Regions from separate parts of the Pseudomonas sp. AC193 genome, predicted to be linked through region 1. Evidence: riboswitches for the same ligand, from Rfam matches in the RefSeq annotation. Region 1 holds a riboswitch; the other holds the start of a gene.
What was found. A riboswitch is a leader RNA that binds a small molecule or an ion and turns the genes downstream of it on or off. The one in region 1 is predicted to bind cobalamin.
Positions count from the first base shown of each region.

Region 2: another riboswitch for cobalamin. It lies ahead of cobO (cob(I)yrinic acid a,c-diamide adenosyltransferase); the one in region 1 lies ahead of ACZZ0D_RS08700 (CbtB domain-containing protein).

Region 1 covers NZ_OZ409832.1:1,870,143-1,885,338, reverse strand. Annotated here, with positions in the region: gene cobN (cobaltochelatase subunit CobN) at 1-1,428, opposite strand, end outside; gene cobW (cobalamin biosynthesis protein CobW) at 1,432-2,505, opposite strand; cobalamin riboswitch at 2,606-2,817, opposite strand; cobalamin riboswitch at 3,856-4,075, shown strand; gene ACZZ0D_RS08700 (CbtB domain-containing protein) at 4,200-4,397, shown strand; gene ACZZ0D_RS08695 (CbtA family protein) at 4,409-5,110, shown strand; gene ACZZ0D_RS08690 (cobalamin biosynthesis protein) at 5,107-5,520, shown strand; gene cobM (precorrin-4 C(11)-methyltransferase) at 5,602-6,348, shown strand; gene nfuA (Fe-S biogenesis protein NfuA) at 6,558-7,142, opposite strand; gene ACZZ0D_RS08675 (acyltransferase family protein) at 7,200-8,222, opposite strand; gene ACZZ0D_RS08670 (fatty acid cis/trans isomerase) at 8,405-10,711, opposite strand; gene metH (methionine synthase) at 10,868-14,578, shown strand; gene ACZZ0D_RS08660 (NEL-type E3 ubiquitin ligase domain-containing protein) at 14,641-15,196, opposite strand, start outside.
Region 2 covers NZ_OZ409832.1:3,525,105-3,540,300, reverse strand. Annotated here, with positions in the region: gene ACZZ0D_RS15925 (AI-2E family transporter) at 1-126, shown strand, start outside; partial or broken gene hda (DnaA regulatory inactivator Hda) at 333-1,037, shown strand; gene ACZZ0D_RS15915 (C40 family peptidase) at 1,264-1,881, shown strand; gene ACZZ0D_RS15910 (C40 family peptidase) at 2,103-2,639, shown strand; gene ACZZ0D_RS15905 (PQQ-dependent sugar dehydrogenase) at 2,773-4,086, opposite strand; gene ACZZ0D_RS15900 (hypothetical protein) at 4,151-4,735, opposite strand; cobalamin riboswitch at 4,898-5,127, shown strand; gene cobO (cob(I)yrinic acid a,c-diamide adenosyltransferase) at 5,208-5,819, shown strand; gene ACZZ0D_RS15890 (cobyrinate a,c-diamide synthase) at 5,816-7,216, shown strand; gene bluB (5,6-dimethylbenzimidazole synthase) at 7,213-7,863, shown strand; gene cbiB (adenosylcobinamide-phosphate synthase CbiB) at 7,860-8,768, shown strand; gene cobD (threonine-phosphate decarboxylase CobD) at 8,761-9,753, shown strand; gene ACZZ0D_RS15870 (cobyric acid synthase) at 9,750-11,201, shown strand; gene cobU (bifunctional adenosylcobinamide kinase/adenosylcobinamide-phosphate guanylyltransferase) at 11,414-11,935, shown strand; gene cobT (nicotinate-nucleotide--dimethylbenzimidazole phosphoribosyltransferase) at 11,932-12,987, shown strand; gene cobC (alpha-ribazole phosphatase family protein) at 12,984-13,559, shown strand; gene ACZZ0D_RS15850 (adenosylcobinamide-GDP ribazoletransferase) at 13,561-14,292, shown strand; gene ACZZ0D_RS15845 (MarR family winged helix-turn-helix transcriptional regulator) at 14,467-14,871, shown strand; gene ACZZ0D_RS15840 (MFS transporter) at 14,925-15,196, shown strand, end outside.

The sequences.
Region 1 (15,196 bases):
CTCAATTACCGCAGCGCGATTGGCCTCCGGCAGTGCGTTGAACATCGCTAAATAAGCGTCCATCGCCAGGCTTTGCTGGCACGGACGCAGGTCAATGGTGTCGAGATCGTTGCTGACGCCACCGAGCAATTGCTGGATCAACTCGGTGCCGCTGCCCGGCAATTCTGACGAGATCGGATAACCCTCGGCCTGCAACGCGCGAAGAATATTCAGCGCCGCCGCCGGGGTGTCGAGGCCGACGCCATTGCCGATGCGCCCATCGCGGGTCGGGTAGTTGGCAAGAATCAACGCGATGCGTTTTTCACCATTCGGCACCCGCGCCAGTTCGATCCAGCGCCGCGCCAGCTCGGCGACAAAATCCATGCGCTCAGGCTGCGCGCGATAGCAGACCACATCGGACTGACTGCGCTCGCTGCGCCACGCCAGATCCTTGAAGCTGATCGGCCGGCTGATGATGCGCCCGTCGAGTTCCGGCAAGGCAATGTGCATCGCCAGATCACGCGGGCCGAGGCCCTGCTCGCTGTCGCGCCAGCCGGGCTCGTTGTCCTGCGCGCAGATCGCCTGAATCACCGGAATGTTGCGGCGAAACGGCCGCAGGTGCGGCGCTTCGGGGCTGGACTGGGCGAAACCGGTGGTGTTCAAAATCACCCCCGCCTCGACCTCGTCCAGCCAATCCTCGACCACCGCGAGGCAGCCGGGCTCTTTCAAACTGGCCACCGCAATCGGCAGCGGATTAAGCCCCGCCGCCTGCAAGCGCTGGCAAAAAACATCGATGAACGCGGTGTTCGCCGCTTGCAAATGCGAGCGGTAAAACAGCACTGCCGCGACCGGTTGCGCAGGCAGCCATTCGGCTTGCCAGTCACTCAGTGCAGCAGTGTTTTTAGTCGGGTGGTAAATCGCCGTGCGTGGCAGGGTTTGCGGCTCATCCCATGCGTAATCGCGGGCGAGCCAACGGTTGGCCATGCAGCGGAAGAAATCCAGCGCATTGCCCAGACCGCCCTGACGCAAGAACTGCCAGAGGCGGTCGCGATCCTCGGCATTAACGGTGCTCAAGTCGCTGAGTTCCGGATCGGGACGATCATCGCCCGGCACCAGAATCACCTGCACGCCGCGTTCGGCCAACTCGACCAGACGCTCGACGCCATACCGCCAATAGGCGATGCCGCCGTGCAGCGAAATCAGAATCACCTTGGCGTGGCGCAGCACTTCATCGACGTACAAATCGACCGAAGCGTGATTCTGCACCTGCATCGGATTGGCCAGACGCAGGCTCGGATAATCCTCAGGCAACTGCTGCGCCGCTTCGGCGAGCAGCGCCAGACTGGAGTCGCCGCTGCACAGGATCACCAGCTCGGCGGGGGTTTGGCCAAGGTCGGCAATGTTGTCATCCGAGACGAAACCGCCGGGCTGAGTCCTGAGCAGGTGCATGGTTTAAACGCTGAGCGCGGCGCGCAGTTGCGCTTCGAGTTGGGCGGCATCGAGTTCCTGACCAATCAACACCAGACGCGTGACGCGCGCTTCATCGGCGCCCCACTGACGGTCGAAATGCTTGTCGAAACGCGTGCCCACGCCCTGAATTAACAGACGCATTGGCTTGTTCGGAATGGCGGCGAAACCTTTGACACGGAGGATGCCGTGCTTCACCACCAGTTGCGTCAGGGCATCGAGCAGCAGGCTTTCGTCGGCTTGCGGCAGTTCGATGGAGATCGAATCGAAAGCGTCGTGATCGTGGTCATCGTGGTCGTCATCGCCTTCACCGTGATGGTGATCGTGATGGCTGTGGCGGCTGTCGATGTGCTCTTCGGAACTGGCGCCGAGACCGATCAATACGTCGAGCGGCACACGACCGTTGCTGGCTTCGATGATTTTGACGGCGGGCGGCAATTCTTCGGCGACTTCAGCGCGAACGCGAGCGAGGTCTTCCTGGCTGGTCTGATCGGCCTTGTTGAGGATTACCAAGTCGGCGCTGGCCAGTTGATCAGCGAACAGCTCGTGCAGAGGCGATTCGTGATCGAGGTTCGGGTCGAGTTTACGCTGCGCGTCGACCTGATCCGGAAACGCGGCGAAGGTGCCGGCGGCTACGGCCGGGCTGTCGACCACGGTGATCACCGCATCAACGGTGCAGGCGCTGCGGATTTCCGGCCACTGGAAGGCTTGCACCAATGGTTTTGGCAGGGCCAGACCCGAGGTTTCGATGAGGATATGGTCGAGGTCGCCGCGACGGGCGACCAGTTCGCGCATCACCGGGAAGAATTCTTCTTGAACGGTGCAGCACAGGCAGCCGTTGGCCAGTTCGTACACGCGGCCAACCGCTTCTTCTTCGCTGCAACCGATGGTGCATTGCTTGAGGATTTCACCGTCGATGCCCAACTCGCCAAACTCGTTGACGATCACCGCGATGCGACGGCCCTGAGCGTTGTCGAGCATGTGCCGCAGCAGCGTGGTTTTGCCCGAGCCGAGGAAGCCGGTGACGATGGTGACGGGGAGTTTGGCCAGTGTTTTCATCGGTATGCCCTTTGGCAAGCGGCGGGCATACGGGACGAGAACCGGCAACGCGCGTGCGTGCCCGGAGAGTTCGCCACCGGATCACCCCGCCCGGTTGAAATTGAGAATCTGTGACGAGGCAGGTCTCCTGGCTGACGGCGTTCAGGCGCGGGGCCTGGCGTTGGCTGCGCCTTCCCGCTGGCTCATGGGTTGAGCTGGCAGTGGCGTGGCAGCGAACAGCGCCGTTCACAGTTGCGGGGGCAGCCGCGGCATTGACCGCGTTCCCTTCTTAGCTTCGGCATCGGCCGAAGAACCTCGAATGCGCAAGGCTACGCATCGGGTGGTGACCGGTCAATGGGGTTGGGTTTTGGTTATGTGAGCATATCCGTTGCTGCGGTTGCTGCTACTGGCGGTTTCGCTCTTACAGCGAGTCACCTTTTCCAAACGCCGAAAAGGTAACCGAAAAGGCTTGGCCCCGGCGTACGGCACTTCGCTGAGGCTCAGTGTTCCCTCGCTACGGTGTCCATCCGGGGACATCGCCTACGGTTTGCTCCGCTGCACCTCCTCTCGATGTGTGCGGCTGCGCCGCACGGCGCTACGCGCCTGATCCCCGGATGGACACCTACGCTCGGCCTGCCGAAGGGGCTGAAAATCAAAAGCCAGATCAAAATCAACAGCCCGATCAAGATCAAAGGCCCCTCACCCTAGCCCTCTCCCGGAGGGAGAGGGGACTGATTGCGTGGATTGGGAGAGGTACGCCGACGTGGAATACCAAGTCGAACACACATTTTGAAAAGCCCACCAATCGGCCCCTACATAAGCCCTCACCCTAACCTTCTCCCGGAGGGAGAGGGGACTGATTGCGTGGACTGGGAGATATACGCCGACGTGAAAGACCGAGTCGAACACACATTTTGAAAAGCCCACCAATCGGCTCCCTCTCCCTCGGGAGAGGGCTGGGGTGAGGGGCAGCAACAACACAAATCAAAAGCCGTGCACGCCCCGCTCCTCACCACACAATAGGCCGAGTGTCAGCTCGCCTGCTCTTGATCTTGATCTTGAGCTCCGAGCCCGTCGGCAGGCTGAGCGGAGGGATTGATCCGGGGGTGGGAGCGCAGCGACCGTTTGGCGCAGCCAAACACAGCGAGAGGAGGTGCAGCGAAGCAACCCGTAGGCGCTGCCCCCCGGATCAATCCCGGAGCGAAGGAACCCGAGCCCCAGCGAGGGCCGAACGTCAGGGCAAAGCATTTTCGGTTACCTTTTCGGCGTTTGGAAAAGGTGACTCGCCGTAAGGGCGAAACCCTAAGCCGCCGTTACCGCAGCAACGGATATGCCCCCCATCCAATTGACTCAAATCCCCCCTCATGCTCTCCTACACAACTTGTTACGGGTGCCCTTCACAGGGTGAAACGGGAAACCGGTGAATCATGTGCTTTACTCAAGCCATGTCAGTCCGGTGCTGCCCCCGCAACGGTAAGCGAGCGAAGCGTCAAAACCACTGTGCCCAAAAGCATGGGAAGGAGACGCTTGCAGGTCGGCCTGACGCCAACCCCTCGTGAGCCCGGAGACCGGCCCTTAACACACAGCGCGCACCTCGTGCGCAGCTGAACATAACAAACCCGCGGTGGGCGGGCGCTGTTCGAACCTCTGCGAGCCCGACCCGCAGGGGTTTTCATGCGCTCAAATCACCCACTGACACTCCAGAGGGAAGCGCCATGTCGATCATCAGCAGCACCGGCAGCAACACGGACAAAATCGCCAGCACCGCCACACTGAGCCAACGCCTGACCGCCGCGATCTTCGCGTCGATCCTCGGCGCCGGCCTGGTCTACTTCGCCGGCTTCTCGCACATCGAAGCGGTACACAACGCCGCCCACGATACCCGCCACAGCGCCGCGTTCCCGTGCCACTGAGACCTGCCGACATGATCAAGCGTATCGCGCAAACCGCAGGGTTTACCGGCCTTCTGGCCGCCCTGCTCCTCACCCTGCTGCAAAGCTTCTGGGTCTCGCCACTGATTCTTCAAGCGGAAACTTTCGAAAAATCCGAACCCGTCGCCGTGCATGAACACGCCGAAGGCGCCATGGCCGGCCACACCCACGACGCCGAAGCCTGGGAGCCGGAGCCCGGCTGGCAGCGCGTGGTTTCGACCACTGGCGGCAATCTGGTCGTCGCCGTCGGTTTCGCCCTGATGCTCGCCGGTCTCTACACTCTCCGTGCGCCCACCAAAACTTCGCAAGGTCTGCTCTGGGGTCTGGCCGGGTACGCCACGTTCGTCCTCGCGCCGACCTTGGGTCTGCCACCAGAACTGCCGGGCACCGCGGCGGCTGATCTGGCTTCGCGACAGATGTGGTGGATCGGCACGGCCGCCTCTACCGCTGTCGGCCTGTCGTTGATCGCGTTCAGCCGTCACTGGCTGATGAAAGTCCTCGGTGTGGCGATCCTCGCCGTGCCGCACGTGATCGGCGCACCGCAGCCGGAAGTGCATTCGATGCTCGCCCCTGAAGCATTGGAAGCGCAGTTCAAAATCGCTTCGCAGCTGACCAACATCGCGTTCTGGCTGGCCCTGGGCCTGATCAGCGCCTGGTTGTTCCGCCGCAAAAGCGATGGCCAATACCACGCATGACGAATGACAGCGCAGCGCCGACCTTCGTGGTCGGCCTGGGTTGCCAGCGCGGCTGCCCCGTCAGCACGCTGCGCGCGCTACTTGATCAGGCGTTACAGGCGCATCGCATTGAGTTGCAAGCGATCAAGGCCTTGGCCAGCATCGACCTGAAGCGCGACGAGCCCGGTTTGCAAGAGCTCGCCGCGCAACTGGCGCTGCCGTTGCTGTATTTCAGCAGCGAAGAACTGGCCAGTTATCAGGAACGCCTCAGCCACCGTTCCGAGATCGCTTACGAGCGCACCGGTTGCTACGGCGTCGCCGAAAGTGCCGCGCTGGCCCTCGCCGAACAGCTGATTCAGGCACCGGCAAAGCTGCTGATTTCCCGACAAAAATACGCTCAGGCCACCTTCGCATTGGCCGGCGCTGCCTAAATTCCCGATAATCCCCGCCATTGATCATGAGCAATCTTCATCTGAAGTGTTGGCCATGCCTTTTTTTCACAGGATTTAGCGATGACCGTCTACTTCATCGGCGCCGGCCCCGGCGACCCGGAACTGATCACTGTCAAAGGCCAGCGGCTGATTCGCAGCTGCCCGGTGATCATTTATGCAGGCTCGCTGGTACCGGCGGCAGTGCTGGACGGTCATCAGGCTGAAACAGTGGTCAACAGCGCCGAATTGCATCTGGAACAGATCATCGAACTGATCAAAACCGCGCACGCGAACGGTCAGGATGTGGCGCGAGTGCATTCCGGCGATCCGAGTCTGTATGGCGCGATCGGTGAGCAGATTCGTTATCTGCGCGAGCTGAATATTCCGTTTGAGATCGTTCCCGGCGTGACGGCGACGGCGGCGTGTGCGGCGTTGCTGGGGGCGGAACTGACCCTGCCGGATGTCTCGCAAAGCGTGATTCTGACCCGCTATGCCGATAAAACCGCGATGCCAGCGGGTGAGGAATTGGGCAGTCTGGCCCAGCATGGCGCGACCATGGCGATTCATCTGGGCGTTAATCATTTGCCGAAGATTCTGCTGGAGTTGCTGCCGCATTACGGCGCGGATTGCCCGATTGCGGTGGTTCACCGGGCGACGTGGCCGGATCAGGATTGGGTGGTGGGGACGCTGGCGGACATTGCCGAGAAGGTTGAAGCGAAAGGGTTTCGGCGTACGGCACTGATTCTGGTGGGTCGGGTGTTGGGGAGTGAGGTGTTTAGCGAGTCATCGTTGTATCGCGCGGGGCATGCACACCTTTACAGGCCCTGAAAGCAAAAGATCGCAGCCTTCGGCAGCTCCCACAGGGAAATACATTCCAATGTAGGAGCTGCCGAAGGCTGCGATCTTTTGATTCTGTGGCTTCAGACAATGCATTCATCACGGGAAAATGCATTGCCTGAATTGAAACTGCTGCGCAGTTCATCGGGGATAAATCCCCTCGCCACAGCGCCGTTTTTCTTGTCCGCAGCGAACACCACTTAGTAGTAGGCGTTTTCTTTCTGCGTGTGGTCAGTCACGTCACGAACGCCTTTCAGCTCCGGAATGCGCTCAAGCAAGGTGCGCTCAATGCCTTCCTTCAACGTTACGTCCGCCTGGCCGCAGCCCTGGCAGCCGCCGCCGAATTGCAGAACGGCGATGCCGTCTTCAACCACATCGATCAGGCTGACCTGACCGCCGTGGCTGGCTAGCCCCGGGTTGATTTCGGTTTGCAGGTAGTAGTTGATGCGTTCGTTGACCGGGCTGTCGGCGTTGACCATCGGCACTTTTGCGTTTGGCGCCTTGATGGTCAGCTGGCCACCCATGCGGTCGGTGGCGTAGTCGACAACAGCGTCGTCAAGGAACGCTTCGCTGAAGTGGTCGATATACGCGGTGAAGCTTTTCAGCCCCAGCGCGGTGTCTTCAGGTTTTTCTTCGCCCGGCTTGCAGTAGGCAATGCAGGTTTCGGCGTACTGGGTGCCAGGCTGGGTGATGAAGACGCGGATGCCGATGCCCGGGGTGTTCTGCTTGGAGAGCAGATCAGCCAGGTAATCGTGGGCGGCGTCGGTAATGGTAATAGCGGTCATGGAAACTCCTCGCAGGCTTGGGCGCAGTTTACGCCAATCGTTGCGCCGGACAAAGTCCTAGTATTTTTGTCGGGAAAGATTCTCGTCGGGCTCGCCATCGACCCGCGCCTTGAGCCAGCGGTAACTGCGTTTTTCCACCCATTCGTAGCTCAGCCACGAACCAACGCCGATCGCCAGCGCACAGACGACGAACATCAGATACGGGTTGATCCCGTAGCGACGCGCAATGAAACCGCCCGCCGAGAGCACCAGCACGTGCATCAGGTACACCGAATACGAGCAGTCGCCGAGCAGTTTCAGCAACCGGCTGCGCTCGAAATAACGCTCCAGCGCCATGCACGACATCACCAGCACCGCACTCGGCACGCCCCAATTGAGCAGCCGTGGCGCCGGCACCAAGTGATAAATCGCCAGCAACGCCGCGACAATCCCGGCCAGCGGCAGCCATAAACCGGCGCCAATCCAGCCGCGACGATGGAGCATGCCGATGCCAATCCCCAGCAGAAACTCGTAAACGATGTCCGAACGATAGAACTCGCTGATCCAGCCAAACCCCGTCCACGCCTGACTCACCGCAAACAGCAGCGCGGCGACCACCAGCAGGCGCACTTGCAAGCGAAACAGCAGCGCCCAGGCAAACAGCACGTAGAAGAGCATTTCGTAATTCAGCGTCCAGCCGACATTGAGCGTCGGGTAGATTCCGTAGCCGCCGGGATTTTCAGTCGGAATGAACAGCAGCGACAGTAGAAAATGCCCCCAATCCACGGTTTGATCGGGCAGCAACGGCTGGGCGAACACCACCAACAACGCCATTAGCGCCGTGTACAGCCAATACGCGGGGACGATGCGAAACAGGCGATAGAGCAGAAACCGCGCGGGGGGCAGCGGCTTATTTTCGGTGGAAAGGAAGATCACCAGACCACTGATGACAAAGAACACATCGACGCCCACCGCGCCTTTGTCGATGAACCACTGCCCAATCGGCCCGCGCGCTTCGAAGTCGAAGAAAATCTGCATGAAATGGTGGCAGACCACCGTCCACGCAGCCAGCGCACGCAGGGCTTGCACTGAAATCAACATCACCCGCTCCCTTCCACACCCTCAAATCCACCTCAATCCCCTTGTGGGAGCGGGCTTGCTCGCGAAAGCGGTGTGTCAGGTGACATCCATTTTGAATGTACCGACGCTTTCGCGAGCAAGCCCGCTCTCACAGGGGATTTGTGTGGTCGCTGAAATTGGGACAGCAGGCTCGGCTTAAAAGATCAAAGATTCTCGTACCGGTTCATATCGAGCACGCCCTCTTCCACCGGGTCGGTTTCGTGGATGTAGCGGCTCAGATCATGGAAATAGAACCAGAACTGCGGATGACTACGGCGAATCCCCCAGCGCTCGACGATTTTCTCGAATTGCGCCTGATCCCTGGCACTGTCCATCGCATCGACAAACGCCGGCACCTGATCAGCCGGGATATTGAAGATGAAATTCGGATAGCTGCTGAGTACACCGGGATAAATGGTCAACGTGTCCAGCCCTGGCTGATAACGCAGCGATTCTCCGGTGAGGAACGCCACGTTGCTGTGCGCGCGGTTGCGCAGCAGGCTGTAGACCTCGCGTTTGCCGCTGGCCGTTTCGATGCGCAGCATGGTCGCTTCGGGCAACTGATCAATTACCTTCAAACCGGCGGCCGGCCGCGAGGTGAGGCGACTCAGCGCCTGTTCGGCGTTCTGCAATGCGGGGTCGATATTCGGCCGTGAACAGTAAGCGTTGTCGCAACGGTTGATCGGATCAGGTCGCGCATTCAGGTCGCCGTACCGCGCCAGCAACTGCATGGCGAAGTCGTATTTCGGATCTTTTTCGTTGAGTTTCAGCGCGGTCGGTTTGTCGTCGTCGATCGACTCGTAATCCAGCCACATCTTGAACTGACCGCTGCTCTGGTACCAATCATCGAGGTAGTCCTCGCGCGAATCAGCAGGCATCAGACGCAGGAAATTCTGCTCGGCGCCGTTGCGGATCAGGTCGAAATACAGGCGGGTTTGCGCCTGATGGGAGACGTTGCCGAACACATCGAAGTTGACCGCCAACTGATAATAGGTGCGTTCCAGCAACGGATAGTCGAACAACCACATGGTTTGCGGCACTTCGCCGATCAGGCCTTTGGTCACCGAAGCACTGTCGAAGTGACGGAAGATGCTCAGCAGCGCGTTGTCGTTGCCGGCCCACAGCGTCGACCAGCTCGGCGCAGGGACTTCGGCATAGCTGTCGCGGCGCAGGGCCTCGTATTCATTCCGTTTGTCGCGGTAGTTGTGCCACAGGGTCAGCACGCTGCCGACGTCGTCGTTCTGCCCCGGCATCGCCAGCAACGGCGTGGCCTGGCCGCGATAGTTCGGGTCGGTGATGTACAGGTCGTGCTCCGGGGCCTGGAACAGCGCCCAGAAGTTGTCGCGGATCACGTCCGTCGCGATCTGCCCACGGCACACCGGGCCGCGAATAAAGGTGCGGACAAAGTACTCGGCGTTATCGAGCATGAACTGATACCGCGCCTGCGCCGGAATCGCCTCGAACGTAGCGAATGGATTGGCACGGCTGTTCGGCCCATAACCCGGCAAGGCGTTGACCTGCCAGTTGCCGCTGTAAAACAGGCTTTTCACCCGCGCCATTTTCGCCGCGCTCAGCGGGTAGGTAATGTGGGTTTTGTGCACGATCACCCCTTGCACCGGCCACAAGCGGTAATACACCTGCGTGCCCGGATCGTCGTTCGGGCGGCGGGTGGCGATCAGGTCGATCGGTTGACCCGTCGGCGTGCGCGAACGCACCCACTGGAAGAAATGCCCCGGCTCGCCGTCCTTGAAATAAAGGTGCGCGAGGAACAAATGTTCATAGAGCCAACGGCCGACAAGGCTTTCGCGGGCGCCGGGAGCGTTGAGCAAGTTTTCCCACTGAACGATTTGCAGGGATTCTTTGGCGCTCGGTGCCAGGCCTTGCTCGTCGATCGGCGCACCGGAGGCGAGCCAACGCTGCAACGTCTGGTATTGCTGATCGGTCAGGCCAGTGACCGCCAGCGGCATGCCCTCTTTCGGGTGAGCACCGGCGTAGCCTTCAAATTCGGCAGGCATTGCGCATTGATTTGCGCGGTTTAACCCCAGAACAATGTCTTCGGGCAACTTGGCGTTAGGCGTCAGCGGCGTCTTGTGCCCCAGCTCGAGCATCCGCGCCATCAGCGCCGCTTGGCTGCCCTGCGCATCGAGTACCGAATAGAAGTCTTTCTGCTGCCAGGCACGTTTACCGAAGGCGTCATAAAACAATCGGGTGGTCGGCGCCGCTTTAGTGCGCTCGCCGTCATACACCGGCATTTTGCTCGCGCCACGGGCCGCGCCTTCGCCACTGCCAAGATTGAGCTGGCAGGCGGAGTCGTAGCACGCATGGCAGGCCACGCACTTCTCGGTGAAGATTGGCTGGATGTCGCGGGTGTAGGAAATAGATGGGGAAATGGCAGGTGCAGCCGCTGGCTCTTGCGCCACGGCGCCCCAGCTGAGAAACAGCAACACAAAACCCATGACGCGGTAAGACATGCTGCTGATCCCGATTTTATAAAAAAACGCCGCGATTCTACATTATGACGTCCGTACCAACATGAGCGATATTCATGCAAAAGCGCCACATGCTCTAAAACCGCACAGGTTTGTTATGATCCCGCTCCTTCGTAATGGTCTTTCCGAGTAGTCCAAATGTCCGATCGCAGCGTCCGCCTTCAAGCTCTCAAGCAAGCTCTCAAAGAGCGCATCCTGATACTCGACGGCGGCATGGGCACGATGATCCAGAGCTATAAGCTCGAAGAGCAGGACTATCGCGGCAAACGCTTCGCCGACTGGCCGAGCGACGTCAAAGGCAACAACGACCTGTTGGTGCTGACCCGCCCTGACGTGATCGGTGGCATCGAAAAAGCCTATCTGGACGCCGGCGCCGACATTCTCGAAACCAATACCTTCAACGCCACGCGTATTTCCATGGCCGACTACGGCATGGAAGAGCTGGCCTACGAGTTAAACGTAGAAGGCGCACGACTGGCGCGCAAGATTGCCGACGCCAAGACTGCCGAAAACCCGGAAAAGCCGCGTTTTGTTGCCGGCGTACTCGGCCCGACCAGCCGCACTTGCTCGCTGTCGCCAGACGTCAACAACCCGGGCTATCGCAACGTCACCTTTGATGAACTGGTGGAAAACTACACCGAAGCCACCAAAGGTCTGATCGAGGGCGGCGCCGACCTGATCCTGATCGAAACCATTTTCGACACCCTCAACGCCAAAGCGGCGATCTTCGCCGTGCAAGGCGTGTTCGAAGAGCTGCACATCGAACTGCCGATCATGATTTCCGGCACCATCACCGACGCCTCCGGCCGTACCCTGTCGGGCCAGACCACTGAAGCGTTCTGGAACTCGGTGGCGCACGCCAAGCCAATCTCCGTCGGCCTCAACTGTGCGCTCGGCGCCAGTGAATTGCGTCCGTATCTGGAAGAGCTGTCGAACAAGGCCAGCACCCACGTTTCCGCGCACCCGAACGCCGGCCTGCCGAACGAATTCGGCGAGTACGACGAACTGCCGTCGGAAACCGCCAAGGTCATCGAAGAATTCGCCCAGAGCGGTTTCCTTAACATCGTCGGCGGCTGCTGCGGCACCACACCGGGGCACATCGAAGCGATCGCCAAAGCCGTCGCCGGTTACGCGCCGCGTCAGATTCCGGACATCCCTAAGGCCTGCCGCCTCTCGGGTCTGGAGCCGTTCACCATCGATCGCAGCTCGCTGTTCGTTAACGTCGGCGAGCGCACCAACATCACTGGCTCGGCGAAATTCGCCCGGCTGATCCGTGAAGACAACTACACCGAAGCGCTGGAAGTCGCCCTGCAACAGGTCGAGGCCGGCGCGCAGGTGATCGACATCAACATGGACGAAGGGATGCTCGATTCGAAGAAGGCCATGGTGACCTTCCTCAATCTGATCGCCGGTGAACCGGACATCTCGCGCGTACCGATCATGATCGACTCCTCCAAATGGGAAGTGATCGAAGCCGGCCTGAAGTGCATTCAGGGCAAGGGCATCGTCAACTCGATCAGCATGAAAGAAGGCGTCGAGCAGTTCATTCATCACGCCAAGCTGTGCAAGCGCTACGGCGCCGCCGTGGTGGTGATGGCGTTCGACGAAGCCGGCCAGGCCGACACCGAAGCGCGCAAAAAAGAAATCTGCAAACGCTCTTACGACATTCTGGTCAACGAAGTCGGCTTCCCGCCGGAAGACATCATCTTCGACCCGAACATCTTCGCCGTCGCCACCGGTATCGAAGAACACAACAACTACGCTGTGGACTTCATCAACGCCTGTGCCTACATCCGCGATGAACTGCCGTATGCGCTGACCTCGGGCGGCGTGTCCAACGTGTCGTTCTCGTTCCGTGGCAACAACCCGGTGCGCGAGGCGATTCACTCGGTGTTCCTGCTGTACGCAATCCGCGCGGGCCTGACCATGGGCATCGTCAACGCCGGTCAACTGGAGATCTACGATCAGATCCCGCAAGAGCTGCGCGATGCCGTTGAAGACGTGGTGCTCAACCGCACGCCAAACGGCACCGACGCCCTCCTCGCCATTGCCGACAAGTACAAGGGCGACGGCAGCGTCAAGGAAGCCGAGACCGAAGAGTGGCGCAGCTGGGAGGTCAATAAGCGTCTGGAGCATGCGCTGGTCAAAGGCATCACCACGCACATCGTTGAAGACACCGAAGAATCGCGTCAGTCATTCGCCCGTCCGATCGAAGTGATCGAAGGCCCGCTGATGTCCGGCATGAACATCGTCGGCGACCTGTTCGGCGCCGGCAAAATGTTCCTCCCGCAAGTGGTGAAATCCGCCCGTGTGATGAAGCAGGCCGTAGCGCACTTGATTCCGTTCATCGAACTGGAAAAAGGCGACAAGCCGGAAGCCAAGGGCAAGATCCTCATGGCCACCGTCAAGGGCGACGTGCACGACATCGGCAAGAACATTGTTGGCGTGGTGCTCGGTTGCAACGGCTACGACATCGTCGACCTCGGCGTGATGGTGCCGGCCGAGAAGATTCTGCAGGTGGCCAAAGAGCAGAAGTGCGACATCATCGGCCTCTCTGGTCTGATCACGCCGTCGCTGGATGAAATGGTGCACGTTGCGCGCGAAATGCAGCGTCAGGACTTCCATCTGCCGCTGATGATCGGTGGCGCGACCACGTCCAAAGCGCACACCGCGGTGAAGATCGAGCCGAAGTACAGCAACGATGCCGTGGTCTACGTGACCGACGCTTCCCGCGCGGTCGGCGTGGCGACGCAGTTGCTGTCGAAAGAATTGAAGGCCGGTTTCGTCGAGAAGACCCGTCTGGAATACGTCGATGTGCGTGAGCGCACCGCCAACCGCAGCGCCCGCACCGAGCGTTTGAGCTACGCCGCAGCGATCGCCAAGAAGCCGCAGTTTGACTGGGCGACTTATCAACCCGTTAAACCAACCTTCACTGGCAGCAAGGTTCTGGACAACATCGACCTGAAAGTCCTCGCCGAATACATCGACTGGACGCCGTTCTTTATCTCCTGGGATCTGGCCGGCAAATTCCCGCGAATCCTCGAAGACGAAGTGGTCGGTGAAGCTGCGACTTCGTTGTACAAGGATGCGCAGGAAATGCTCGCCAAGCTGATCGACGAGAAGTTGATCAGCGCCCGTGCGGTGTTCGGTTTCTGGCCGGCCAATCAGGTGCATGACGACGACATCGAACTGTACGGCGATGACGGCAAGCCATTGGCCAAACTGCATCACTTGCGCCAGCAGATCATCAAGACCGACGGCAAACCAAACTTCTCGCTGGCCGACTTCGTTGCGCCGAAGGATAGCGAAGTGACCGACTACGTCGGTGGTTTCATCACCACCGCCGGCATCGGCGCCGAAGAAGTGGCCAAGGCCTATCAAGACGCTGGCGATGACTACAACTCGATCATGGTCAAAGCGCTGGCCGACCGTTTGGCCGAAGCCTGCGCCGAATGGCTGCACCAGCAAGTGCGTAAAGAGCACTGGGGTTATGCCAAGGACGAAACCCTCGACAACGAAGCGCTGATCAAAGAGCAATACAGCGGTATCCGCCCTGCCCCGGGCTACCCGGCCTGCCCGGATCACACCGAAAAAGCCGCGCTGTTCGCGCTGCTCGACCCGGAGGCCGAAGAAATGCGTGCCGGCCGCAGCGGAGTGTTCCTCACCGAGCACTACGCGATGTTCCCGGCGGCAGCGGTCAGCGGCTGGTACTTCGCCCATCCGCAGGCGCAGTACTTCGCGGTGGGCAAGGTCGACAAGGATCAGATCGCCAGCTACACCTCGCGCAAAGGTCAGGAACTGAGCGTGACCGAACGTTGGCTGGCGCCGAATCTGGGCTACGACAACTGATCAACGCAGCTTGAAAAAAACCTCGGTAGACCGTCTGGCTACCGAGGTTTCATCCCTCTCTCTTACACGCTGAACTGTTGCCGTTCAGTGTTCGTCATCTCAAGCAACAACCCGGTTTCCTGGGTTTTGAATTCCACCTCCAGCGCCCCGACTTCCGTCAGGTAAGCCTCGGTTATCTCTGTATAACGATCTTCCAGCTCGCCCTGAATTTGCGCCTGTTTGTCTTTTAAAGCAGCGAATCGCCCTGGGTATTTGCGCTTCAATTGGGCGATCCAGTAATCGCGCGTGACCAGATCCTCCATGAAGTCAGCCGACTGCTCGGCTGCAATCACTTCCGCGTAAGCGGTGTCCAGTGTGGCGGCGCTGACGTTGCCACTGTAGAGCATGTCTTTCGGCTGCCCCGGCAGTTCCAGCCTGTCACCCAGACCAATCCGATACGCCAGCCGCACTTCCGCCGGATCCGGCCTGCCCCCTCGTGCCTGGCGTTGCAGCACATCGCGATCGGCAATTTTTTCAATTCGGCCGAGGCGAAACAGTTTTCTACCCAGTTTGAACAGCACACTGTCCTGCTGATTCAAGGGCGTGGATTTGACGGTTTCGAACTCGAAGACCTTCACC
Region 2 (15,196 bases), 1.7 Mb from region 1:
TTTGGTTTTACCGGTGTACTGCTGGCGCTGCCGGTGGCAGCGGTGATCATGGTCTTGGTGCGCCATATGCACGATTTGTATAAAGACTCTGATATGTACAGCGGAGTGGATGAGCCGGAGTTGTAATCACGACGGACAGCCCGGCGGTGCGCCGGGTTGGCCCGTGTCATGCAGGTGATTGCGTCAGAGAAACTGTCATAAAACCAGTGTGTTAACGCAAACCTTTGATTTTGCTTGGGGTCTGCTGCATTGTGCGCTCCGCCTCACGGGTATAAACTTCGCAAACTTTACACAGAGGCCACTAACGGTTCCTTGAGAACTGTTCAGTCAGCATGAAACCGATTCAGCTGCCCCTAGGTGTACGTCTGCGTGACGACGCCACCTTTATCAACTACTACCCAGGCGCCAATGCCGCTGCACTCGGCTATGTCGAGCGCCTATGCGAAGCCGACGCCGGCTGAACCGAAAGCCTGATTTATCTTTGGGGCAAGCACGGGGTAGGGCGTACGCATCTGTTGCAGGCTGCGTGTCTGCGCTTCGAACAGATGGGCGAACCGGCGGTGTACCTGCCGTTGGCCGAGTTGATGGATCGCGGTGTGGAAATCCTCGACAACCTTGAACAGTACGAACTGGTTTGCCTGGATGATTTGCAGGTGATTGCCGGCAAGGCTGACTGGGAAGAGGCGATGTTTCACCTGTTCAACCGCTTGCGTGACAGCGGTCGACGGTTGTTGATTGCGGCGGCAACCTCGCCGCGTGAATTGCCGGTCAAACTGGCCGACCTCAAATCGCGCCTGACGCTGGCGCTGATTTTCCAGATGCGCCCCCTCTCCGATGAAGACAAGTTGCGTGCTCTGCAATTGCGCGCGTCACGTCGCGGTCTGCACCTGACCGATGAAGTCGGGCATTTCATTCTGACTCGCGGTACCCGCAGCATGAGCGCGTTGTTTGATCTGCTCGAACAGCTCGATCAGGCCTCGCTGCAAGCTCAGCGCAAGCTGACAATTCCCTTCCTTAAAGAAACTCTCGGTTGGTAGCCAGCCCTTTGTCTCTGCGGCTTTTAGCACGTTTCGGCATATTTCAGGCGTCAGAAAAAGCGCTTTCCTGCACCGGGTGCAGGCCGCGTAACGAGTGAAATGGGCTTAAGCGCTTAGATGTAAACGAGAAACCGAGAAGTCACAAAAAGATCGATTGAATTTGCAAATGAGGTTGATAGCGGGCATAGTCTCGGCTTCTTTACAACTATCAGCCACGGTCGTGCCCATGCTAAAGCGCTTCGCACCCCTCGTGCCTCTCGCACTCGTCACCCTGTTGTACGGTTGCGCTGCTCATTCTCCAGTTCAAGAGCAGCCTCAACAGGTTAAAAATTCTTCCACTGCTCAGTCTTCCGTTATTTATCAGGAAGAGCTGGCTACCGAAAAAGAACTCGCAGACTTCAGCGGCAGCAAGCCGTATGAATTGCCGGTTCTGGCCGACAGCATTCTCGAACGCGGCATGTCCCTGATCGGTACCCGTTACCGTTTCGGCGGTACCTCTGAAGCCGGTTTCGACTGCAGCGGTTTCATCGGTTACCTGTTCCGCGAAGAAGCCGGCATGAATCTGCCGCGCTCCACCCGCGAAATGATCAACGTAGACGCACCACTGGTCTCGCGTAGCGATCTGGAACCGGGCGATCTGCTGTTCTTCGCCACCAATGGTCGTCGCGGTCGTGTCAGTCACGCCGGGATCTACCTGGGCGACAACCAGTTCATTCACTCCAGCAGTCGTCGTAGCGGCGGTGTTCGCATCGACAACCTCGGTGACAGCTACTGGAGCAAGACCTTCATCGAAGCCAAGCGTGCACTCGCCATGGCCCCGACCGTGTTCACCGCTCGCAAGTAATTCCCCCGTTGTCGCCGCGTTCGCGGCGACAAAACGGTTCCCGGCAAGGGAGTAGACCTATACTTTACAAGGTGAAGTTAAAGTCTTACTTGAAGTTTGCCGCGTAGCCGCTAGAATCCTGAATCTATATTGATGGCAAACCGCCTGCGTGCGTACGCAGGCGGTTTTGTTTTCTGCCCAATCGGCAGAATTAGCCGCAGCCAGATCAGGATGTTCTGCTTATGACCACGTCGGCCCGCCTCGTTTTGATCGCCTTCGCAGCGCTGCTCAGCGCTTGCGCCAGTCGCACACCGCCGCCTGCGCCGGTGGTTCGCGCCCCGATCGTGTTCGCCCCCTCAGAATCTTTTTCGCCTGCTGCTGAAGACGTGCTGTTTCGCGCGCTCGGCCTGGTTGGCACGCCGTATCGCTGGGGCGGCAATACGCCGGATTCGGGATTTGATTGTAGTGGCCTGATCGGCTTTGTTTACCGCGACGCGGCGGGTATCAACCTGCCACGCACCACGCGCGACCTGATCGTGATGCAGGCACCGAATGTCGGTAAGGAAGGCTTGCAGACCGGCGACCTGATCTTCTTCGCCACCAATGGTGGTTCGCAGGTCAGTCATGCGGGGATTTACGTTGGCGAAGGACGCTTCGTGCATGCGCCGGCAACGGGTGGGACGGTGAAGCTGGACAGTCTGTCGAAAGCGTATTGGCAGAAGGCTTATCTGAGTGCGAAGCGTGTGTTGCAGCCGGAGCATCTGGCGCGTAACCCGTAATCAGGCCAACACAAAACCCAATGTGGGAGCGAGCCTGCTCGCGAATGCGTAGTTTCAGTCACCCTTGAGTCGACTGATAGACCGCTTTCGCGAGCAGGCTCGCTCCCACATTTGTTATGTGTACGGCGCTAAGTTATTTGGTAGAAGATACTCGCCAAACCTTGTTGCCCACATCATCCGCCACCAGCAAGCCACCTTGCTGATCGATCACCACGCCCACCGGGCGACCCAGCGCGTTCTCATCTTTGTCGAGAAAACCGGTCAACACATCCACCGGTGTCCCACTCGGTTTGCCGCCGGCAAACGGCACGAAAATCACTTTATAACCACTGTGCGGTTTACGGTTCCACGAGCCGTGCTGGCCGATAAACGCGCCTTCCTTGAACTGCGCCGGCAAGGTGTTGCCTTCGGCGAAGGTCAGGCCCAAAGACGCCGTGTGCGGGCCGACCGCGTAATCCGGGGCGATGGCTTTGGCCACCAGATCCAGATTCTGCGGATTCACTCGAACATCGACATGCTGGCCGTAATAACTGAACGGCCAGCCGTAAAAGCCGCCGTCCTTCACCGAGGTGATGTAGTCCGGCACCAGATCGCTGCCAATCTCGTCACGCTCATTCACCGCCGTCCACAGCGCGCCGCTGGTAGGCTCCCACGCTAAGCCATTGGGGTTGCGGATGCCTGAAGCGAAGATCCGGTGATTACCGGTCGCGCGATCCACTTCCCAGATCGCCGCGCGGCCTTCTTCTTGATCCAGACCATTTTCGCCGACGTTGCTGTTCGAGCCGACGGTGACGTACAGCTTGCTGCCGTCCTTGCTGGCGATGACGTTTTTCGTCCAGTGATGGTTGAGCGTGCCGCCGGGCAAGTCAGTCACTTTGATCGGCTGCGTTTTGATCTCGGTCGCGCCGGGCTCGTAGTTGAAGCGCAGCAAACGATCGGTGTCAGCGACGTACAAGTCATTGCCAACCAGTGTCATGCCAAACGGCGAATTGAGGTTCTGCAAAAACACCGTGCGCGTTTCGGCGACGCCATCGTGGTCAGCGTCGCGCAGCAAAGTGATGCGATTCGGGCTCGGTACGCCGGCGCCGGCCTTGCCCATGACTTTCTTCATCACCCAGCCTTTTATGCCTTTGCTGTCGTCCGGTTTCGGCGGGGCATTGGTTTCTGCCACCAGCACATCGCCGTTGGGTAGCACGTACATCCAGCGCGGATGATCGAGGCCTTCGGCAAACGCTGCGACTTGCGTACCGGCCGCCGCTGTCGGTTTGCCACCTTCGGGCCAGCCAATCGCCGGGGCGATGTTCACGGTGGGGATCAGGGTTTTGTTCGGTTCGGGCAGTTTCGGCGAAGGGCCGGTGCCGTCGGAGACTTGCAGGCTGGAGGTTTCACCACACGCGGCGAGCCCTCCGGCCAGAGCGATGACAAAAACGAGCTGGGGCTTGCGCATGACTGATCTTCCCTATGAATGCGTTCTTAATCATAGAGGAGGGCGCAAGCCCGATGGTTCAACCTCAGCCGCGAGCCTCTTTGAACAGCACGGCGATGCCGGGGTGATAGTTGCCGGCCTCGCTGCGCAATTTGCGGTAGGCGTAGGGGAAATACCAGGCGACCGCGCAAGTATGTTCCTTTTGCAAGTCGTCGACCATGTCCTGCAGTTCTTCGGGGCTGGCACTCTGCTGGGCTTTTTGCGGGGCGACGAACAGACAGCCGAGCTTGAGATCGCTGGCGAAGCTGATGCGTTTGGCATCGCTGGTGATGTCGAGAAGTGCCTGAGTCAGGTTGAGGTTGTTCACTCGCGGCCAGCGCTGCGTGGCCTGAAGGTAAGCGCGGTCTTCTGGCCCTGCGATGAACAGATCGGCGCGGGCATTGCGCTCGCCGTCTTCGTTTTGCTTGCGCGTGGCGGTGTCGTTGAGGGTGACCAGTTCGGCCATCCAGGCCGCCGCGGTCAGCAAGCCGAGATTGGCTTTCTCGTCATGCCAGTACGGCGTGTCGCTGTCGCCGCGCACGGCGTTGTAACGGTCGATACAGTCAAACCAGCGTTCAAGCATCGGGCGCAGGAATTCCAGGCGCGGGTTGCTGATGATCATGCCTTGCATCGTCATCATCCTTATTCTTGTGAGTTGCTTTTATGGAAAAGCATGGCTCTTTGATATCATTTGTAACAGCCTTGCACAAGATTGCCGCCCGATAATTGATCAACGGCAGATAATCGTCCGTCAGCCCCCTCTTTAATTGACGCTCCACCCCCAACCCTCTAACCTTCGCGGCTTGTTTCAGGTGCTCTGTGACCCGCGTCGACAGAGTGAAACAGGGAAGCCGGTGAGGGTTGCCTTCAAGCGAAGAATGATCACGATCCCGGCGCTGCCCCCGCAACGGTAAATGAGTAAAAGCTGCGCCATGAGCCACTGCCTCGACAGAAGCGGGAAGGCGCGCAGCCAGGCCAATGCCGCTCATGAGCCCGGAGACCGGCCTGATCCATCCAGCGGCATCACGGTGGGCGATGCCAGGCTTTTTGCCGTCTATTCTTGTGCCTGCCCGCCGTTATCCAGCCTCAACGGAGAGCTCCCCATGACTGATTCCCCCGAGCGCGACGAACGCCATCTGGCGCGTATGCAGCGCAAAAAAGCCGTGATCGACGAACGCATCGCCAACTCGCCCGACGAGTGCGGCCTGGTGCTGGTGCTCACCGGCAATGGCAAAGGCAAAAGCAGCTCGGCGTTCGGCATGCTGGCCCGTGCCATGGGCCACGGCATGCAGTGCGGCGTGGTGCAATTCATCAAGGGCCGCAACAGCACCGGCGAAGAATTGTTTTTCCGCCGCTTCCCCGAACAAGTGCGCTTCCACGTGATGGGCGAGGGCTTCACCTGGGAAACCCAGGATCGTCAGCGCGACATCGCCGCCGCCGAAGCTGCGTGGGCCGTGTCCCGCGAACTGCTGCGCGATCCGTCGATCGGTCTCGTAGTGCTTGATGAACTGAACATCGCCCTCAAACACGGCTACCTCGATCTCGACCAGGTGCTCAGCGATTTGCAGGCACGTCCGCCGATGCAGCACGTGATCGTCACCGGTCGTGCGGCCAAGCCGGAAATGATCGAAATGGGCGACACGGTCACCGAAATGGGCATGCTTAAACACGCCTTCCAGGCCGGCATCAAAGCGCAGAAAGGCGTCGAACTTTGAATCAACCACGTCACTGCCCGGCGGTACTCATCGCCGCGCCGGCCTCCGGTCAGGGCAAGACCACCGTCACCGCCGCGCTCGCCCGTTTGCATCGCAATCAGGGGCGCAAGGTGCGCGTGTTCAAATGCGGCCCGGACTTTCTCGACCCGATGATCCTCGAGCGCGCCAGCGGTGCGCCGGTGTATCAACTGGACATGTGGATGGTCGGCGAGCAGGAAAGTCGTCGGCTGTTGTGGGAAGCCGCCGCCGAGGCGGATCTGATTTTGATCGAAGGCGTGATGGGGCTGTTCGATGGCACGCCCTCCAGCGCTGATCTGGCGCGGCATTTTGGTGTGCCGGTGCTCGGCGTGATCGACGGCACAGCGATGGCGCAGACCTTTGGTGCGCTGGCGCTGGGACTGGCCAAGTATCAGCCGGATCTGCCATTTGCCGGCGTGCTGGCCAATCGTGTTGGCACCTTGCGCCATGCGCAGTTGCTCGAAGGCAGTCTCACTGAAGGTTTGCGTTGGTACGGCGCGTTGTCGCGCGAGACCGGTATCGAACTGCCGAGCCGGCATCTTGGTCTGGTGCAGGCCAGCGAATTGAATGACCTTGATGTGCGTCTCGACGCCGCCGCCGAAGCGCTCGCCAGCAGTTGCGAGGTAGCGCTGCCACCGGCCGTGGAATTTGCCGCGCCTGACGTGATTGCTGTCGAGCCGTTGCTGAAAAATGTGCGCATTGCCGTCGCCCGTGATGAGGCGTTCGCCTTTACTTATGGCGCGAGTCTGGATCTATTGCGTGCGATGGGCGCCGAGTTGAGCTTCTTCTCGCCGATCCGCGATACGCAATTGCCTGAGGCGGATAGCGTGTATCTACCGGGTGGTTATCCGGAATTGCATCACGTCGCGCTGTCGCAGAACACCGCGATGGTTGCGGCGATCCGTGCGCATCATGCGGCGGGGAAACCGTTGCTCGCTGAGTGTGGCGGGATGTTGTATTTGCTCGATTCGTTGACTGATGTTGAAGGCATACGCGCGGAATTGGTCGGGTTGCTCAAGGGCGACGCGGTGATGCAAAAGCGTCTGGCCGCGTTGGCGTTGCAAGCGGTAGATCTGCCGGAAGGCTCGTTGCGTGGGCACACGTATCATCATTCGTTGACCACGACTGAACTGACGCCGATTGCTCGAGGTTTGAGTCCAAATGGAGGGCGAGGGGCTGAGGCGGTTTATCGTGAGGGGCGGATGACGGCTTCTTATGTGCACTTTTATTTTCCGTCGAATCCGACTGCGATTGCCGCATTGTTTGCGCCAGATCGTGAGGCCGCCTTCGCGAGCAAGCCCGCTCCCACAGTTGAAACGGTGGTGACTGAAGCAATGCAATCCCCTGTGGGAGCGGGCTTGCTCGCGAAAGGGCCATGACAGACAACGCATTTTCAGAGGCGGAACGCGAAGCGGTGTATCGGGCAATAGCCGAACGCCGCGACATGCGCCATTTCACCGGCGGCAGCGTCGAACCGGATCTGCTACGCCGACTTCTGGAAGCCGCCCACCAAGCCCCAAGCGTCGGCCTGATGCAGCCCTGGCGCTTCATCCGCATCAGCGACCGCACTTTGCGCAGCCAAATCCAGCACCTCGTCGAAGAAGAACGCATCCGCACCGCCGAGGCCCTCGGTGAGCGCAGCGACGAGTTCATGAAGCTCAAAGTCGAAGGCATCAACGACTGCGCCGAAGTGTTGGTCGCGGCGCTGATGGATGATCGCGAAAAACACATCTTCGGCCGTCGTACGTTGCCGGAAATGGACATGGCCTCGTTGTCCTGCGCGATTCAGAATCTGTGGCTGGCCTCGCGCGCCGAGGGTTTGGGCATGGGCTGGGTCTCGCTGTTCGAACCGCAAGCGCTGGCGGATTTGTTGAAACTGCCGGCAGGCGCCAAGCCGCTGGCGGTTTTGTGTCTGGGCCCGGTCAAGGAATTCTATCCGGCGCCGATGCTGGTACTCGAAGGGTGGGCGCAGGCGCGGCCGCTGAATGAGTTGCTGTATGAAAATTATTGGGGAGTGAGTCAATGAGTGTGGCGTTGTTGAGTGTCGCCGCGGTGGCGCTGGATGCGCTGCTCGGTGAACCGAAACGCTGGCATCCGCTGGTGGCGTTCGGCAATTTCGCCGGGCGCATCGAGCAACGTTTCAACGGTGAAGGGCGCGGCTGGCGCAGTCATGGCGTCACCGCGTGGGTGATCGCCGTGCTGCCGCTGACACTGCTGGCGACGGCGTTTTCCTGGGCGCCTTATGTCGGTTGGATCGTCGAGATTCTCGCGTTGTATTGCGCCCTCGGCATGCGCAGCCTCGGCGAGCATGTCGCGCCGGTCGCTGCGGCGTTGCGCGCGGATGATCTGGACGAGGCGCGCACGCGAGTCGGCTATCTGGTCAGTCGTCAGACCGATGAACTCGACAGCACTGCGGTCGCCCGTGCCGCCACCGAATCAGTGCTGGAAAACGGCAGCGACGCGGTGTTCGCCGCACTGTTCTGGTTTGTCGTGGCCGGTGCGCCCGGCGTGGTGCTCTATCGCTTGAGCAATACGCTCGACGCGATGTGGGGCTATCGCAACGAACGTTTCGAACGCTTCGGCTGGGCGGCGGCAAAAATCGACGACGTGTTGAACTACATTCCTGCGCGTCTGGTGGCATTGACCTACGCAGTGCTCGGCAAAACCCGACTCGCCTTGAAGTGCTGGCGCACACAGGCGCCGAAGTGGGACAGCCCCAACGCCGGCCCGGTGATGGCCGCAGGCGCCGGTGCGCTCGGTGTGGAGCTGGGTGGCCCGGCGATTTACCACGGCGAACTGCACGAGCGTCCGCAACTGGGCGAAGGCGCTCCCGCCAACGCCGATTCCATCGACCGTGGCTGGCAATTGGTGCAGCGCGGGGTATGGTTATGGTTGCTGATTCTCTGCGTGGGGGCTGAATTCTATGCTTGAGCACGGTGGCCGGCTGCGCAAGGCTGCACTCGATTACGGTATCGCCGAAGCCGACTGGCTCGACCTGTCCAGCGGACTCGCGCCGTGGCCATTTCCGATCCCGGAAATCCCCTTGCGTGCCTGGGCCCGTTTGCCGGAAACCGATGACGGTCTGGAACAAGCCGCGTGCGATTACTACGGAGCAAACCAGGTACTGCCGGTGGCCGGTTCGCAGATGGCCATTCAGTTGCTGCCGCGTTTGCGTCGCGCCGGCAAGGTCGGCGTGTTATCGCCGTGCTATGCCGAACACGCTGAAGCCTGGCGCCGCAACGGTTACATCGTGCGCGAAGTGCAGGAGCAGGAAGTCGAGTTCTATCTGGACAACCTCGACGTGCTGGTGGTGGTCAATCCGAACAATCCAACCGGCCTGAGCCTGACCCCGGCGAAGTTGCTCGACTGGCATGCGCGACTGGCGCAGCGCGGCGGCTGGCTGGTGGTCGATGAAGCGTTCATGGACAACACGCCGCAGTTGAGCCTGGCGGCGCACGCGCATCAGGTCGGACTGATCGTGTTGCGTTCGTTCGGCAAGTTTTTCGGCTTGGCCGGTGTACGTTTGGGCTTTGTATTGGCCGAGCGCAAATTGCTCCGTTTGCTCGCCGAACAGGTCGGGCCGTGGGTCGTCAGCGGGCCGACGCGGGTGCTCGGTCAAGCCTGTCTGCAAGACACTGAAAATCACAAACGCCAACGCATTCGCAGCGATGAAGCGAGCGAACGGCTGGCGACGCTGCTTGAGCGCTACGGCTTCAAACCGCAGGGCGGCTGCGCGTTGTTTCAGTGGCTGATCACTGATCAAGCGCAAACGCTGTACGAATTCATGGCCCGACGCGGCATTCTTCTGCGCCTCTTCACGCACAACAGCAGCCTGCGTTTCGGCTTGCCTGCCGACGCGGCGGAAGAGGCGCGTCTCGAACAGGCTTTCATCGCTTTTACCAAGGACAAACCATGACCACCCTGATGGTGCAGGGCACCACATCCGACGCCGGCAAAAGCACGCTGGTGACGGCGCTGTGCCGCTGGGCGACGCGTCAAGGCGTCGCGGTTGTGCCGTTCAAACCGCAGAACATGGCGCTCAACAGCGCCGTGACGGCGGACGGTGGCGAGATCGGTCGCGCGCAAGCGGTGCAGGCGCAAGCGGCGTTTCTCGAACCGCACACCGACATGAACCCGGTGCTGCTCAAACCGAACAGCGACACCGGCGCGCAAGTGATCATTCATGGTCGTGCGGTGACGTCGATGAACGCCGTGGCCTATCACGACTACAAAGCCATCGCGATGAAAGCAGTTTTGGCTTCTCACGAGCGACTCAGCGCCGCGTATCCGCTAGTGATGGTTGAGGGCGCGGGCTCGCCGGCCGAGATCAATCTGCGTGCCGGCGACATTGCCAACATGGGTTTCGCCGAAGCGGTGGATTGCCCGGTGCTGCTGATTGCCGACATCAATCGCGGCGGGGTGTTTGCCCATCTGGTCGGCACGCTGGAGTTGCTCTCGCCGAGCGAACAGGTGCGGGTCAAAGGCTTCATCATCAACCGTTTTCGCGGCGACATCGCCTTGCTGCAACCGGGCCTTGATTGGCTGGAGGAGCGCACCGGCAAACCGGTGGTGGGCGTGTTGCCGTACGTGATGGATCTGCATCTAGAAGCTGAAGACGGTATCGATCAGCGCCAGACCGACAAGGCTGAGCAAGTGCTGAAAGTGCTGGTGCCGGTGTTGCCGCGCATCAGCAACCACACCGATTTTGATCCGCTGCGTTTGCATCCGCAGGTCGACCTGCAATTTGTCGGACCGGGGCAGGCGATTCCTGCGGCCGATCTGATCATCCTGCCGGGCTCGAAAAGCGTGCGCAGCGATCTGGCGTATTTGCGCGCCAATGGCTGGGACACGGCGATCAATCGGCACTTGCGCTACGGCGGCAAAGTGCTGGGGATTTGTGGTGGTCTGCAGATGCTCGGTGAGCAGGTGCATGATCCGCTCGGTCTCGAAGGCGCGCCCGGTTCGAGTGCGGGTCTAAGTTTGCTGGCGTTTGCAACGACGCTTGAAGCCGAGAAGCAATTGCGCAATGTGCGTGGGCGGCTGGCGTTGGAAGATGCCGAAGTCAGTGGTTATGAAATTCATGCTGGCGTGACGACCGGGGCGGCGCTGGAGAATGCGGCGGTGCATCTGGATGATGGTCGTTGCGACGGTGCGCAGAGCGTTGATGGGCAGGTGTTTGGCACGTATCTGCATGGCTTGTTTGAGTCGCCGGCGGCGAGTGCGGCGCTGTTGCGTTGGGCCGGGTTGAGCGATGTGCAGGAAGTGGATTACCACGGGTTGCGCGAACGCGATATCGAGCGCTTGGCGGATTTGGTCGAGAAGCATTTGGATACCGATCTGTTGCGTCAGCTCTGTGGGATTTGAGCTGCCTGTGCCGGCCTATTCGCGAGCAAGCCCGCTCCCACATTTGGAATGCGGTCACCTGTGGGGAGGCGTGCGGGCCTCATCGCTGGCAAGCCAGCTCCCACAGGTTTTGATGCCGGCAGCCTATTTTGTGAACACCCTTGAACCCTGTGGGAGCGGGCTTGCTCGCGAAAGCGTCAGCCGCCCCAACACATAAAATTCAGGATGCCTCCATGCTCCAACTAATCCTCGGCGGCGCCCGCTCCGGCAAAAGCCGTCTGGCGGAAAAACTCGCCACCGACAGCAACCTCTCGGTCACCTACATCGCCACCAGCCAACCGCTCGATGGTGAGATGAACGATCGCGTTGCCCACCATCGCGCCCGTCGCCCAGCCGAATGGGAGCTCGTCGAAGAGCCCCTGGAACTGGCTCGCGTCCTGCGCGAATCCGCCCGCGCCGAGCGTTGCTTGCTGGTCGATTGCCTAACCCTGTGGCTGACCAATCTGCTGATGCTGGAAGACGCCGAACGCCTCGTCGCCGAACGCGAAGCCTTGCTCAACTGCCTGGCCACGCTGCCGGGGGAAATCATTTTTGTCAGCAACGAGACCGGAATGGGTGTCGTGCCGCTGGGCGAATTGACTCGCCGCTACGTCGATGAAGCCGGTTGGCTGCATCAAGCTCTGGCTGAGCGCTGTCAGCGTGTTGTCCTGACCGTCGCCGGCCTGCCCCTGACTCTGAAAGGATCTGCGCTATGACCCACACCTGGTGGCTGAACCCGTGCAAACCGGTGAACGCCGATATCGTTGAGCAAGCCGCCGCGCGCCAACAACAACTGACCAAACCGGCCGGTTCGCTGGGGCAGCTGGAAGCAGTGGCGGTGCAATTGGCCGGTCTGCAAGGCCAGGTCAAACCGACACTGGAGCAGATCTGGATCGCGATTTTTGCCGGCGACCACGGCGTGGTCGCTGAAGGGGTTTCGGCGTTCCCGCAGGAAGTCACCGGGCAAATGCTGCTCAACTTCGTCAGCGGCGGCGCGGCGATCAGCGTGCTGGCGCGTCAGCTCGGCGCGCAGCTGGAAGTGGTCGATCTGGGCACCGTTAATCCCGCGCTGAACCTGGCGGGTGTGCGTCACTTGAATATCGGTGCGGGCACAGCGAATTTCGCTCAGGGCGCGGCGATGACCCAAGCCCAAGGTGAACTGGCGTTGCAGGCCGGTCGTGACAGCGTGCTGCGAGCGAGAGCGGCCGGCGCGCAGTTGTTCATCGGCGGCGAAATGGGCATCGGCAACACCACGGCCGCCAGCGCGCTGGCCTGTGCTTTGCTCGATTGCCCGGTGGTGCACCTGACGGGCCCCGGCACCGGGTTGAATGCCGAAGGTGTCAGCCATAAAGCCCAAGTCATCGAACGCGCACTGGCGTTGCACGCGGCCCAGCGCGGAGATGCGTTGCAGACGCTGTTCAATCTTGGCGGTTTCGAAATCGCGGCGCTGGTCGGTGCGTATCTGGCGTGCGCGCAGGAAGGCGTTGCGGTGCTGGTCGACGGCTTTATCTGCACGGTCGCGGCGCTGGTCGCGGTACGCCTGAATGCGGCGTGTCGCGAGTGGCTGCTGTTCGGTCATCGCGGTGCTGAACCAGGCCATCGTCATGTGCTGGAAACCCTCGGCGCCGAGCCATTGCTGGAACTCGGTCTGCGTCTGGGCGAAGGCAGCGGTGCGGCGCTGGCGGTGCCCCTGTTGCGTCTGGCCTGCGACCTGCACGGGCAGATGGCGACATTCGCCGAAGCGGCGGTGGCGGATCGCCCGGCATGACCTTGCGCCTTGATCTGCTGCGTCACGGTGAAACCGAATTGGGTGGCGGCTTGCGCGGCAGTCTTGATGATGCGCTGACCGAAAAAGGCTGGACGCAGATGCGCGCGGCGGTGGTCGAGGGCGGGCCTTGGGATCGTTTGGTCAGCTCGCCGTTGCAGCGTTGCGCGCGGTTTGCCGCTGAGTTGGGTGAGCAATTGAATCTGCCGGTGCACCTCGACAAAGATCTGCAGGAGCTGCATTTCGGCGCGTGGGAAGGGCAGAGCGCGGCGGCGTTGATGGAGACGGATGCTGACGCGTTGGGCCTGTTTTGGGCCGATCCATATTCATTCACGCCGCCGCAGGGTGAACCGGTTAGCGACTTTTCTACGCGAGTGTTGGCAGCAGTGGCTCGGCTGCACAGCGCATATGCCGGTGAGCGAATTTTGCTGATCAGCCACGGCGGCGTCATGCGTTTATTGTTGGCGCAGGCGCGAGGTTTGCCGCGTGAGCAATTGCTCAATGTTGAAGTAGGGCACGGCGCATTGTTTGCGCTGACGGTCGAGGCCGACGGTTTACTCAAGGAAGGTCACTGACATGTTGCCGCTGTGGATCGCCCTGCAATTTCTCAGCAGCCTGCCGATTCGTCTGCCGGGGATGCCTGAGCCGGAACAGCTTGGGCGTTCGCTGCTGTTTTATCCGCTGGTGGGATTGTTGTTTGGTGTGATCCTGTGGGCGCTGAATCTGGCATTGGCGGGGGCGCCGTTGTTGCTGCATGCGGCGTTGCTGCTGACGGTTTGGGTGTTACTCAGCGGCGCGTTGCACCTTGATGGTCTGGCGGATAGCGCCGATGCCTGGCTCGGTGGGTTTGGTGATCGCGAGCGCACGCTGACGATCATGAAAGATCCGCGCAGCGGGCCGATTGCCGTGGTCACGCTGGTGCTGGTGTTGTTGCTCAAGTTTGCCGCGTTGCTGGCGTTGATCGAGCAAGGGCATGGGCTGGTGTTGATCATCGTGCCGGTGCTTGGGCGGGCGGCGCTGCTGGGGTTGTTTTTGACCACGCCGTATGTGCGTGCGGGTGGGTTGGGGCAGGCCTTGGCAGATCATTTACCGCGTCGGGCCGGGTGGTGGGTGCTGGGCTTCAGTGCGTTGGTCTGTGTGCTGATTGCCGGGTTCAGCGCCGTTGTTGCGGTGGTGATTTCTGTCGCGGTGTTTGTCTGGCTGCGGCGGGTGATGATGCGGCGGTTGGGCGGGACGACGGGCGATACGGCGGGGGCGTTGTTGGAGTTGTTGGAGGTGGGGGTGTTGGTGGGATTGGCGTTGGCCTGATAGATTTTTATCGTTCATGCCGGCCCCATCGCGAGCAGGCTCACTCCTACAGGGGAGCGCGGTCAACTGTAGGAGTGAGCCTGCTCGCGATAGCAATTTTCCAGGCACTAAAAATGTTCAGGGTAAACTCATCTGTAACTTGATTTAACACAGTCGCGGGTATATACACGCATCATGCTTACCTCTCAGTGTTTGTGCACCAACCTGCGTCGCGCCGCGCGTGGCGTCAGCAGGCATTACGACGGCGCTCTCGACGGCTTCGGGATCAACGTTGCGCAGTATTCTTTGCTGTGCAACCTGCAACGTCTCGATCAACCGAGCATCTCGGAACTCGCCGAAGCCATGGGGCTGGATCGCAGCACCCTCGGGCGCAATCTGCGCGTGCTCGAAGGTGAAGGCCTGGTGGCGCTGGCCGAGGGCGAAGACATGCGTAACCGCATCGTCCGGCTCACGGAAATCGGTGCGCAACGTCTGGCAGATGCACTGCCGGCCTGGGAGGCGGCGCAGCAGCGCTTGATCGATCGACTGGGTGCCGAGAAGCGTGAAATTCTGCTCAAATTGCTGGATGAACTGGCCTAATCGCCGGTTTTTCCGACCTCAAGCGGGTATATACCCGCGACTGGAGAATAATAATGACATCGATGTGGCGTACGTGCGGTTGGGTGTTGGTCGGCAGTGCGCTGATTCTTGCGTTGTCATTGGGCGTGCGGCACGGCTTCGGTCTGTTTCTGTCGCCGATGAGCGCGCAGTTCGGCTGGGGCCGCGAGGTGTTCGCCTTCGCTATCGCTTTGCAGAACCTGATCTGGGGTTTGGCGCAGCCATTCACCGGCGCGCTGGCTGACCGTTTCGGCGCGGCGAAAGTGGTGCTGGTCGGCGGCGTGCTCTACGCCGTGGGCCTGATCTG